2 regions of the Halomonas hibernica genome follow, and region 1 is predicted to be linked to the other one. Evidence: predicted binding sites of a transcription regulator. Region 1 holds the regulator's gene; the other holds the start of a gene.
The links. The regulator sigma-54, encoded in region 1, starts transcription at its own class of promoters, with help from an activator protein. The targets are predictions, from matches to a motif close to TGGCACNNNNNTTGCTNT.
Positions count from the first base shown of each region.

Region 2: urtA (urea ABC transporter substrate-binding protein) is a predicted target of sigma-54. The motif match lies at 2,328-2,345, and genes of this name have one in related genera.

Region 1 covers NZ_VIFN01000001.1:404,541-409,177, reverse strand. The annotation lists gene lptA (lipopolysaccharide transport periplasmic protein LptA) at 1-370, shown strand, start outside; gene lptB (LPS export ABC transporter ATP-binding protein) at 380-1,129, shown strand; gene FKN99_RS01885 (RNA polymerase factor sigma-54) at 1,253-2,665, shown strand; gene hpf (ribosome hibernation-promoting factor, HPF/YfiA family) at 2,764-3,072, shown strand; gene FKN99_RS01875 (PTS sugar transporter subunit IIA) at 3,077-3,547, shown strand; gene rapZ (RNase adapter RapZ) at 3,615-4,547, shown strand; gene FKN99_RS01865 (HPr family phosphocarrier protein) at 4,590-4,637, shown strand, end outside.
Region 2 covers NZ_VIFN01000002.1:233,650-238,286, forward strand. The annotation lists gene uca (urea carboxylase) at 1-212, opposite strand, end outside; gene atzF (allophanate hydrolase) at 227-2,068, opposite strand; gene urtA (urea ABC transporter substrate-binding protein) at 2,440-3,759, shown strand; gene urtB (urea ABC transporter permease subunit UrtB) at 3,844-4,637, shown strand, end outside.

The sequences.
Region 1 (4,637 bases):
CACTGCCGTTTATTCAGGCGATGTCAATATTCGCCAAGGCAATATGCAGCTACGTGGTGATCGCGTTGAAATTATCCGTAACGATGCGGGTGAGCTTTCTCGCGCTATTGCCACCGGTGAGCGGGCCTATCTACGCAATCAACTCGATGATCAGGACGCGCCGATGGAAGGATGGGCACGCCGCGTGGTTTATCACGTAGCAGAGCGGCGTGTAGAGCTTATTGACCAGGCCGAACTGACCCAAGCGGGCGATCAGTTTACCGGTGGCCGCTTGGAATACTTCATTGACCGCGAAGTGGTGCAGGCACGCTCCGATGTAAATGGTAGCGAGTCGCAGCGTATTCGTATGACGCTTCAGCCAGCGCAATAGGAGCCAACCATGTCTATTGCGGAAGCACCGCCCATAAAAACTCTTTACGCCAATCACTTGGCAAAAAGCTATAAGCGCCGCCGCGTGGTTAAAGACATTAGCCTAGAGATTGCTCAAGGCAGCGTGGTTGGCCTGCTTGGCCCTAACGGCGCGGGTAAAACCACATCATTTTATATGATTGTGGGCCTGGTGAAGTCTGATGCGGGTACGGTGCGTATCGACGAGCAAGACTTAACCCGCGTTCCCATGCACGAACGCGCGATGGCCGGCATTGGCTATCTACCCCAGGAAGCGTCTATTTTTCGCAAGCTATCGGTTGCGGATAACATTATGGCGATTCTGGAAACTCGCAAAGATCTGGACAGGGCAGGACGAGAGCAGCGGCTTGAGGCCCTGCTTGACGACTTTCATATTACCCACATCCGTGACAGCTTGGGCATGAGCCTTTCCGGCGGCGAGCGGCGGCGCGTCGAAATTGCCCGCTCCTTGGCCACAGAGCCCGCGTTTATCTTGCTGGATGAGCCGTTTGCAGGTGTCGACCCCATCTCGGTTGGTGAAATCAAGAGCATTATTCGCGCCTTAAAACAGCGCCACATTGGCGTGCTAATTACTGACCATAACGTCCGAGAAACACTGGATATTTGCGATATCGCCTATATTGTCGGTGACGGCCATATCATTGCTGGCGGTAGTCCTCAGACTATCCTTGATAACCAAAAAGTGAGGGAAGTTTACCTGGGTGCTGATTTTCGCCTATAAATTTAATTTCACCGCTAAACAGTGATCTGCAGTAAAAATTTTATCAGTGGCATGCTTATTGCACTTGCACAACAACATGACTCGCACTAGGGTGAAGCTTTCCGATTAACGAGTGGTTCTCAGATGGTCATGAAAGCTTCTCTCCAATTGCGTATCGGTACGCAGCTGACCATGACACCTCAGCTGCAGCAAGCGATTGCACTGCTACAGCTATCGACATTGGATCTACGTCAGGAAATTCAGCAGGCGCTGGATGCCAACCCAATGCTGGAGCAGGAAGATGAGTTCGGCGAGCAGGCGACCGTCGAAACACCCGGCGAGGAGTGGTCAGAAAGCATTCCCGAGGAACTCTCTGTCGATAGCGACTGGTCTGATACTTACCAGGACATGGGTAGCTCTGGCAGCAGCGAAGGCCCCGATTTTGAACGCCAGGCCGCGGGACAAAGCCTGCATGGGCATCTCCTTTGGCAGCTGGCGATGACCGATTTTACGGCTCGTGAGCAGCTAATCGCCGAAAGCCTGATTGATGCACTGGATGCCAATGGCTACCTGACGCAGCCGCTCAACGATATCCGCGATGGGTTACGTGCTCAGAGCATCGAAGGTCTCAGCCAGCGAGAGTTGGAGACCATTCTGATGCGCTTACAGCAGTTCGAGCCAACGGGCGTCTTCGCCCGTGACTTGCGTGAATGTTTGATGCTTCAGCTAGCAACGCTCCCCGACGACACGCCCCTACTGGTTCCCGCGCGCCGATTGGTTCGTCAGTTTCTAGAAGCGCTGGGCAAAAATGACATGCGCCTATTAAAGCGCCGCCTAAGCCTGGACGATGAGCAGCTAGACGATGTGATCGGTCTGATCCGAAGCCTGGACCCACGCCCAGGCAGTGCTTATGGCGCCACCGACGATAGCTACATCACGCCCGACCTGGTTGTACGTCATGATCATGAAGGCTGGCACCTGGAGCTTAACCCTGAAGCCCTGCCCCGGCTGCGCATCCAGCCCGACTACGCCAGCTTAATCAAGCGTGCAGACAAGAGTCAGGATAACCAGTTTTTAAAAGAGCACTTGCAAGAAGCGCGCTGGCTAATCAAAAGCCTGTCCAGCCGCAACGACACGCTTCTACGCGTAGGACGCGAGATTATCACTCGCCAAATCGGTTTTTTAGAGCACGGTGAAGAAGCGATGAAGCCGTTGATTCTTGCCGATATTGCCGAGGCGGTTGAGATGCACGAATCAACCATTTCTCGGGTCACCACACAAAAATATATCCATACCCCACGGGGCGTCTTCGAACTTAAGTACTTTTTCTCAAGCCAAATTAGCGGGCAGGATGGCGCAGACAGCCACTCAAGCACCGCGATTCGCGCCCGGCTTAAAAAGTTGATTCAAGATGAGCCTCCCGGCAAACCTCTTTCGGACAGTCGTTTGGTGACATTACTGGGAGATGGCGGCATCACAGTGGCACGCCGTACGGTGGCGAAATATCGTGAGTCGCTGGGCATTCCCTCATCAAGTGAACGTCGTCGTTTGCGTTAGTCGTTACAAGAGAAATGGCAAAACTCGCGACAGGGGCTTTGCAACACCGTAAAAAGGGTTACAATCGAAATTCAGTCCGATGGATAAGGAGCACGTCAATGCAAGTAAATATCACGGGTCATCATGTAGAACTGACTGACGCCTTGCGTGACTACGTTAATGAAAAGCTTGAACGCATCGAACGTCATTACGACCACATCACCACGGTACAAGTCACCTTATCTATTGAGAAGGAGCGCCAACATGCCGCGTGCACCCTTCATGCGGCAGGCGCCGACCTACATGCCGACGCCGAAGATGTCGACATGTACGCCGCTATTGACGCCTTAGCAGACAAAATTGATCGTCAACTCGTTAAGCACAAGGAAAAAGCACAAGCTCGCGCCCAAGGCGCTGGCGTGCGTTAATTCAATGACGTTGGAAACCATCCTCCCCCCGGAGCGCGTACTTTACGACGTGCCCGGGGGCAGCAAAAAGCGGGTGCTGGAGTTTTTCAGCACCTTTATCGCTCAAAATACACCCAGTCTGGATAGTCAGGAAGTTTTCAGCCGACTGATCGGCCGGGAACGCCTTGGCAGCACGGGGATCGGTAACGGCGTCGCCATCCCCCATGCGCGCAGCCCACATTGCGTTACGCCTATTGCGGGTTTTTTAAAATTATCAGAACCTATTGATTTTGATGCTATTGATGGCGACCCGGTCGACCTCGTCTTTGTGCTGCTTGTTCCCGAAGAGGCTGACGACACGCATTTGTCGCTTTTGGGCCAAGTGGCCACCATTATGAATGATGCGAGCACACGCCAGGCATTACGCAAAACCAGCAGCCAGCGCGATTTGCTTGACCTGCTGATGAGCAAGATTCGCGAACAGGCCGCTCCATAATCGCCCATAACGACTAACACGTTTTCATGCGTTATCCCTTTTATACGTTCAATCAGAGAGAGCCACTATGCAACTGGTGATTATTAGCGGCCGCTCTGGCTCTGGCAAGTCAATCGCTTTACAAGCGCTGGAAGATATTGGCTATTACGCCATTGATAATCTCCCTGCCATGTTGCTTGGTTCTTTGGTTGACGAACTCCGTGACGAGGGTGAGCGCACACATCTAGCGGTCAGTATTGATGCCCGCAACCTGCCAGCGGCGCTTGAGCGTCTTCCCGTACTGCTTGAAGAGCTGCGCGCGCGGCCTATAGATTGTCAGGTTATCTATCTAACCACCGATTCACGTATTTTACTTGAACGCTACTCTGCGACACGGCGACGCCATCCGTTAACGCGCAACAGTGATATGACGCTTGAAGAGGCAATAGAGAAAGAGGAAGAGACGCTCAACGAAATACGTGATTTGGCCGACCTGCGGATTGATACATCACGCTTATCGGTCCACGACCTGCGTCGGCGCATTTCAGACCAGGTAGCCCACCAGCGCAAGGACCAGCTAACACTCACCTTTGAGTCGTTCGGCTACAAGCATGGCGTACCCATGGATGCAGATTTAGTCTTTGATGTACGCTGCCTGCCCAACCCTTATTGGGACCCAACGCTACGCCAGTACACAGGACGTGATGCCACGATTATTGCGTTTCTGCGCGGCTACCCGATTGTCGAAGAGATGAGCCATGATATTCAGGCAATGCTTGAGCGCTGGCTGCCTGCTTACCAAAATAGTCAGCGCAGCTATATGACGGTAGCTATTGGCTGTACCGGCGGGCAGCACCGTTCTGTGTATATTGCCGAGCAGCTGGCGCAAAAGCTGGCACCGCTCATCGGCGAAGTCCAGTTGCGTCACCGAGAATTGGAGCTGCAATACACGCTACGAGGAACCCGGGCAGAGCCACTGACGGCTTCTCCATTTTCCGAGCAGACGCCCAGCCCTACGTAAACGCTTACGCCTAATGACACCACTCGGAAAAAAGGACCCAGGGTGCCAGAAAGAACCTTAACACTGACCAATCAGCGCGGCCTACATGCT
Region 2 (4,637 bases), on a different contig from region 1:
CGGGCGGCATCCAGAATCTGGCGTTTATCCAGGTAAGTTTCGCTGGCGCCATTGCCTGTAAGGGCCACGGCTTCGCTGGCGCTTTCCACATGCAGGCTGTGGCGGTCTTCATGGGAATAGACAGCAACGCTGCCGACACTGAGCGCCTTAAGCGTGCGGTTGGTACGTACGGCAATCTCACCGCGGTTGGCAACCAATACTTTGTTGAACATGAGTCATAGCCTCGTTATGCGTGGGAGGTTTGCGCCTTGATATAGGCACGCCAGCCACCAAACTCGGTGACATCCTGAGCATCTGTGGTTCCATGCCCTTCGCAGATAAAGCCGTTGATCCAGCGGCCGTCGGCAAGCTCGACACTCCCGATACCCAGCGGCGCGGGGATCAGGTCGACAAACGAGCCAAATTCCGACGCGGCCATTTCCCATACTTCAACAATGATGGCGGCACCGTTTTCGTGAACGCGCTGCAGGCCGGGCTTGGGCGGTACGGTGTTGGGCAGGGCAAACAAGCGGTAATTGGCGGACGTTGTCGTGGATGCCACGCGCCAGGCATGGCGCTCGGTCAGTTGGGTATTCAGCGGCATGCCGGAAAGATGAGCGCCTACCACAGCGACCTGAACGGTGGGGACGGCAAGGGTGGTATGAACGGTTTCCGGCGGGCGTGCCTGGTCAGTGGCACCCAGCGGCGTCGGGTGGGCATTTAGCCAGCGGCTGGCCAGGGTCTGCAGTTCCCGATCCTTCCAGGCGCCGCTCACCAAGGTAACGCCAAAAGGCAGTCCATCGTCGCGGAACCCGGCGGGTACCGCCAATGCGCAAAAATCGGCCAGGTTAACGAAGTTGGTATAGGTGCCGAGCTGGCTATTGAGCGTTACCGGGTCAGCATTAACCGCTTCGATAGTGGGCGCGGTAGGGGCGGTGGGGACTAACAGGCCATCGATATCATCCAAAAGATTATCGATCACCCTAACCAGCTCTTCCTTGCGGTATTGCGCCTTGAACGTATCGGTGGCGCTGTATTTACCCGCGTTACTAATAATGCCGCGCACCACGTCATTCATGTTCTGGGCATGTTCGGCCATGAAGGTTTCCACGGCGGCGTGGCGCTCTGCTACCCACGGCCCTTCATAAAGCAGGGCGGCCAGTTCAAGCATGGGGGCAAAATCAAGTTCGACGAGCGTTACCCCTTCAAGCTTTTGCCATTTTTCCACGGCCGTTTGCCATGCCTTTTCAGCCACCACGTCGCCGAAGAACTGGGGCGACTGGGGAATGGCAAGCTTGGCTAGCGGGCCAGGACGGCGTATGGCCGGGGCATCCAGGGGGAGGGCGCTTGGCGCCTTGCGTGAGAAAGCGTCGGCAGGCTCGAAGCCGGCCATTAGCTCGGCGATCTGCCCGGCATCATTGACAGTCAACGAGAAGATGGAGACACAGTCCAGCGAACGGCACGCCGGTACCACCCCATCGATGCTGAACAGGCCTTTGGTGGGTTTAAGCCCGACCAGGTTATTCAAGCCGGCGGGCACGCGACCGGAGCCTGCCGTGTCGGTACCCAGTGAGAACGGCACTAGCCCGCGTGCCACCACGGACGCCGACCCAGAACTTGAGCCGCCGCTCACCACTTCAGGATTGAAGCTATTGGCCACGGCACCAAACGGAGAGCGGGTACCCACCAGGCCGGTGGCAAACTGATCCAGATTGGTCTTGCCGATGAGTACTGCGCCCGCGGTGCGCAGCTTATCAATCAGAGCAGCGTCACGGGTGGGTTGATAGGCATAGGCCGGGCAGCCCGCCGTGGTGGCAAACCCGGCGGCATCAATGTTGTCTTTCGCCGCAAACGGAATGCCGTAAAGCGGCAGCTTGTCTATCTTGCCGTCCGCCTCGTCCAGGCGTGTTTGAAGTGCTGCCAGGGCATGAGCCAGCCCCTCTTGGTCGAGAAGTGAAATCCAGGCATTGTCGGTACTGTCAGGTTTGGCCAGTTGCGTGATCAACTCACCGAGTAAGGCTTCCGGGGTTGCGCCCTCGTTATATGCCTGCCGCCATTGTTCGAGTGTCCAGCCGCGTGTGGTCATCATGTTTGGCCCTTGGTTATCCATGGTCTTGTATACAAGTCATTTTGCAAACCACAGGCCAAGAAAACGCTAAATGTTTTAAAAACAGAAGCTTGGCGATAAAAGGATAAAAATGGACAGTTTTTATGCACTTTTATCGTGCGAATCAGACCGCTTTAGCACCAATGAAGTGCTTTAAGACCCTGAATCAAAGATGGAAAACTCCTGTAAAGTAACTTGTATACTTTTTATATGTTTGAATTTTTTATGTTTTTTTAAAGTGTGGAACGCATCGTGCAATGTGCAGGACGAGTTACAGGCGCTTTCAGGCAATTGAGTACACCTGATTAATGACAAATATCTAGCTGCCCGCTTGCAGCTTGGGGATGCGAAACATGAACTTGAAAAAACAGGCACTGCTGGGTCTTTCTGCACTGGCCCTTTCGGTATCGTTTCATGCGTCAGCCAATGATGACCCTATCAAGGTGGGTATCCTTCACTCCCTTTCTGGCACCATGGCTATCAGTGAGTCGACGTTAAAAGACACTGTTGAAATGCTGATCCAGCAGCAGAACGAAGCCGGTGGTCTGCTGGGTCGTCAGCTGGAAGCCGTGGTAGTGGACCCGGCCTCCAACTGGCCGCTGTTTGCCGAACGCGCCCGCGAGCTGCTGGCCCAGCATGAGGTAGACGTGGTGTTCGGCAACTGGACATCGGTATCACGTAAAGCGGTGCTGCCGGTGTTTGAAGAACTCAATGGTCTGCTGTTCTACCCGGTGCAGTACGAGGGAGAAGAGTCGTCTGAAAATGTTTTCTACACCGGTGCCGCGCCCAACCAGCAGGCGATTCCCGCTGTCGAGTATTTGATTAACGAAGTCGGCATTGAGCGCTTTGCTCTGGTGGGTACCGACTATGTCTATCCGCGCACCACCAACCGCATTCTCGAAGCGTTTCTGAAAGATGAGCACGGCGTGGCAGGCGACGACATCATGGTCAACTACACGCCCTTCGGCCACTCCGACTGGCAGAACATCGTCTCCGAGATTCGTCGCTTCGGTGAAGAGGGCAAGTCTACCGCGGTGATCTCGACCATCAACGGCGACGCCAACGTGCCGTTCTACCGCGAGCTTGCCAACCAGGGTATTGATGCCGCTGATATTCCAGTGATTGCGTTTTCGGTAGGTGAGCAGGAGCTTTCCGGTATCGACACTGCGCCGCTCGTTGGCCATCTGGCTGCCTGGAACTACTTCATGAGCGTGGATACCGATGACAACTACGACTTTATCGACGCCTGGATTGAGCACACCGGTAATGAAGAAGCGGTCACCAACGACCCAATGGAAGCCCATTACATCGGTTTCAACATGTGGGCCGAGGCGGTGCGTAAAGCGGGTACCACCGATGTAGGCGCGGTGAAGGATGCCATTATCGGCGTGAGTGTGCCCAATCTCTCGGGTGGCTATGCGGCGATGATGCCCAACCACCACATCACTAAGCCGGTACTGATTGGCGAAGTGCAGGACAATGGCCAGTTCGATATCGTCTGGCAAACGCCCTCAACCGTTGCCGGCGATGCCTGGTCCGACTACTTGCCCGGCTCGCGCGACCTGATTGCCGATTGGCGCAAGCCCATGGAGTGCGGCAACTTCAACGTTGTGAACGGCTCATGCGGTGGCAGCACCGCTACTGAAGAAGCCGAAGCGGCGCTCGCCGAATAATACTGGCCACCCCTTGCCGCCCGCCTGATCGGGCGGCAAGGGAGCACGCTAACTCTCCACCTTGACCACCAAAGGAACAACCCCATGAGGCGTTTCCTTTCCTGGGGGTTTTTGTGCGCTGTGTTGTTGGGCATAACACTCAACGTACAGGCACAGACAGGCCCCGATACTTCTGATAATGACGCCGCGCTTGAGCTTCTTGAGGCGCTGGATGTCGATTCCTACCGCGATAAAGGCGAGGCGATTACCGCCATATTGCAAAGCGACGACGAGCGCGCCCGTGATTGGCTGCAGGCTCTGCTGGATGGCCGCTTGCAGCGTGCCGACGATGGTCAGTTTGTTGTCGTACTCGATAACAGTGGCCGAGAGTGGCCGGTGGCCGACGCCTTGACGAATGAACCGCTGGGTGAGATGTCACGCCGCGACCTGGACCGCATGGGCATCAATAACGCCCTGCGAAACCAGCTGCGCAGCGCGATTGCTGTGGTGGACCTTTACTCGCCCAATCTGGATCGCCGCCGTATCTCTGCCGAACGTTTGCTGGGTGAAGTCGATGGTGAGCTGCTTGAACCCATCAATGCGCTCATTCTGGAAGAAAAGGATAGCCAGGTACGTTATCGGCTGAGCCAAGCGGTCGCCATTTACCGTGCTGAGCAGGGTGAAATGGCGGGTATCGAAGCGCTAACCGGAAGCCTTCATCCACGCGCTAGAGTTGCGCTAAGTCGTGCGGCCAATGGCGACGACACCGTAGCTGCGGATGCCGCCCGCGCCGCGCTTGCCAGCGTGGAACAGAACCTGAAAATCAACCGTGGGGTTGAAACGCTCTACTTTGGCTTGAGCCTGGGGTCAGTGCTGGTACTGGCCGCCATTGGTCTTGC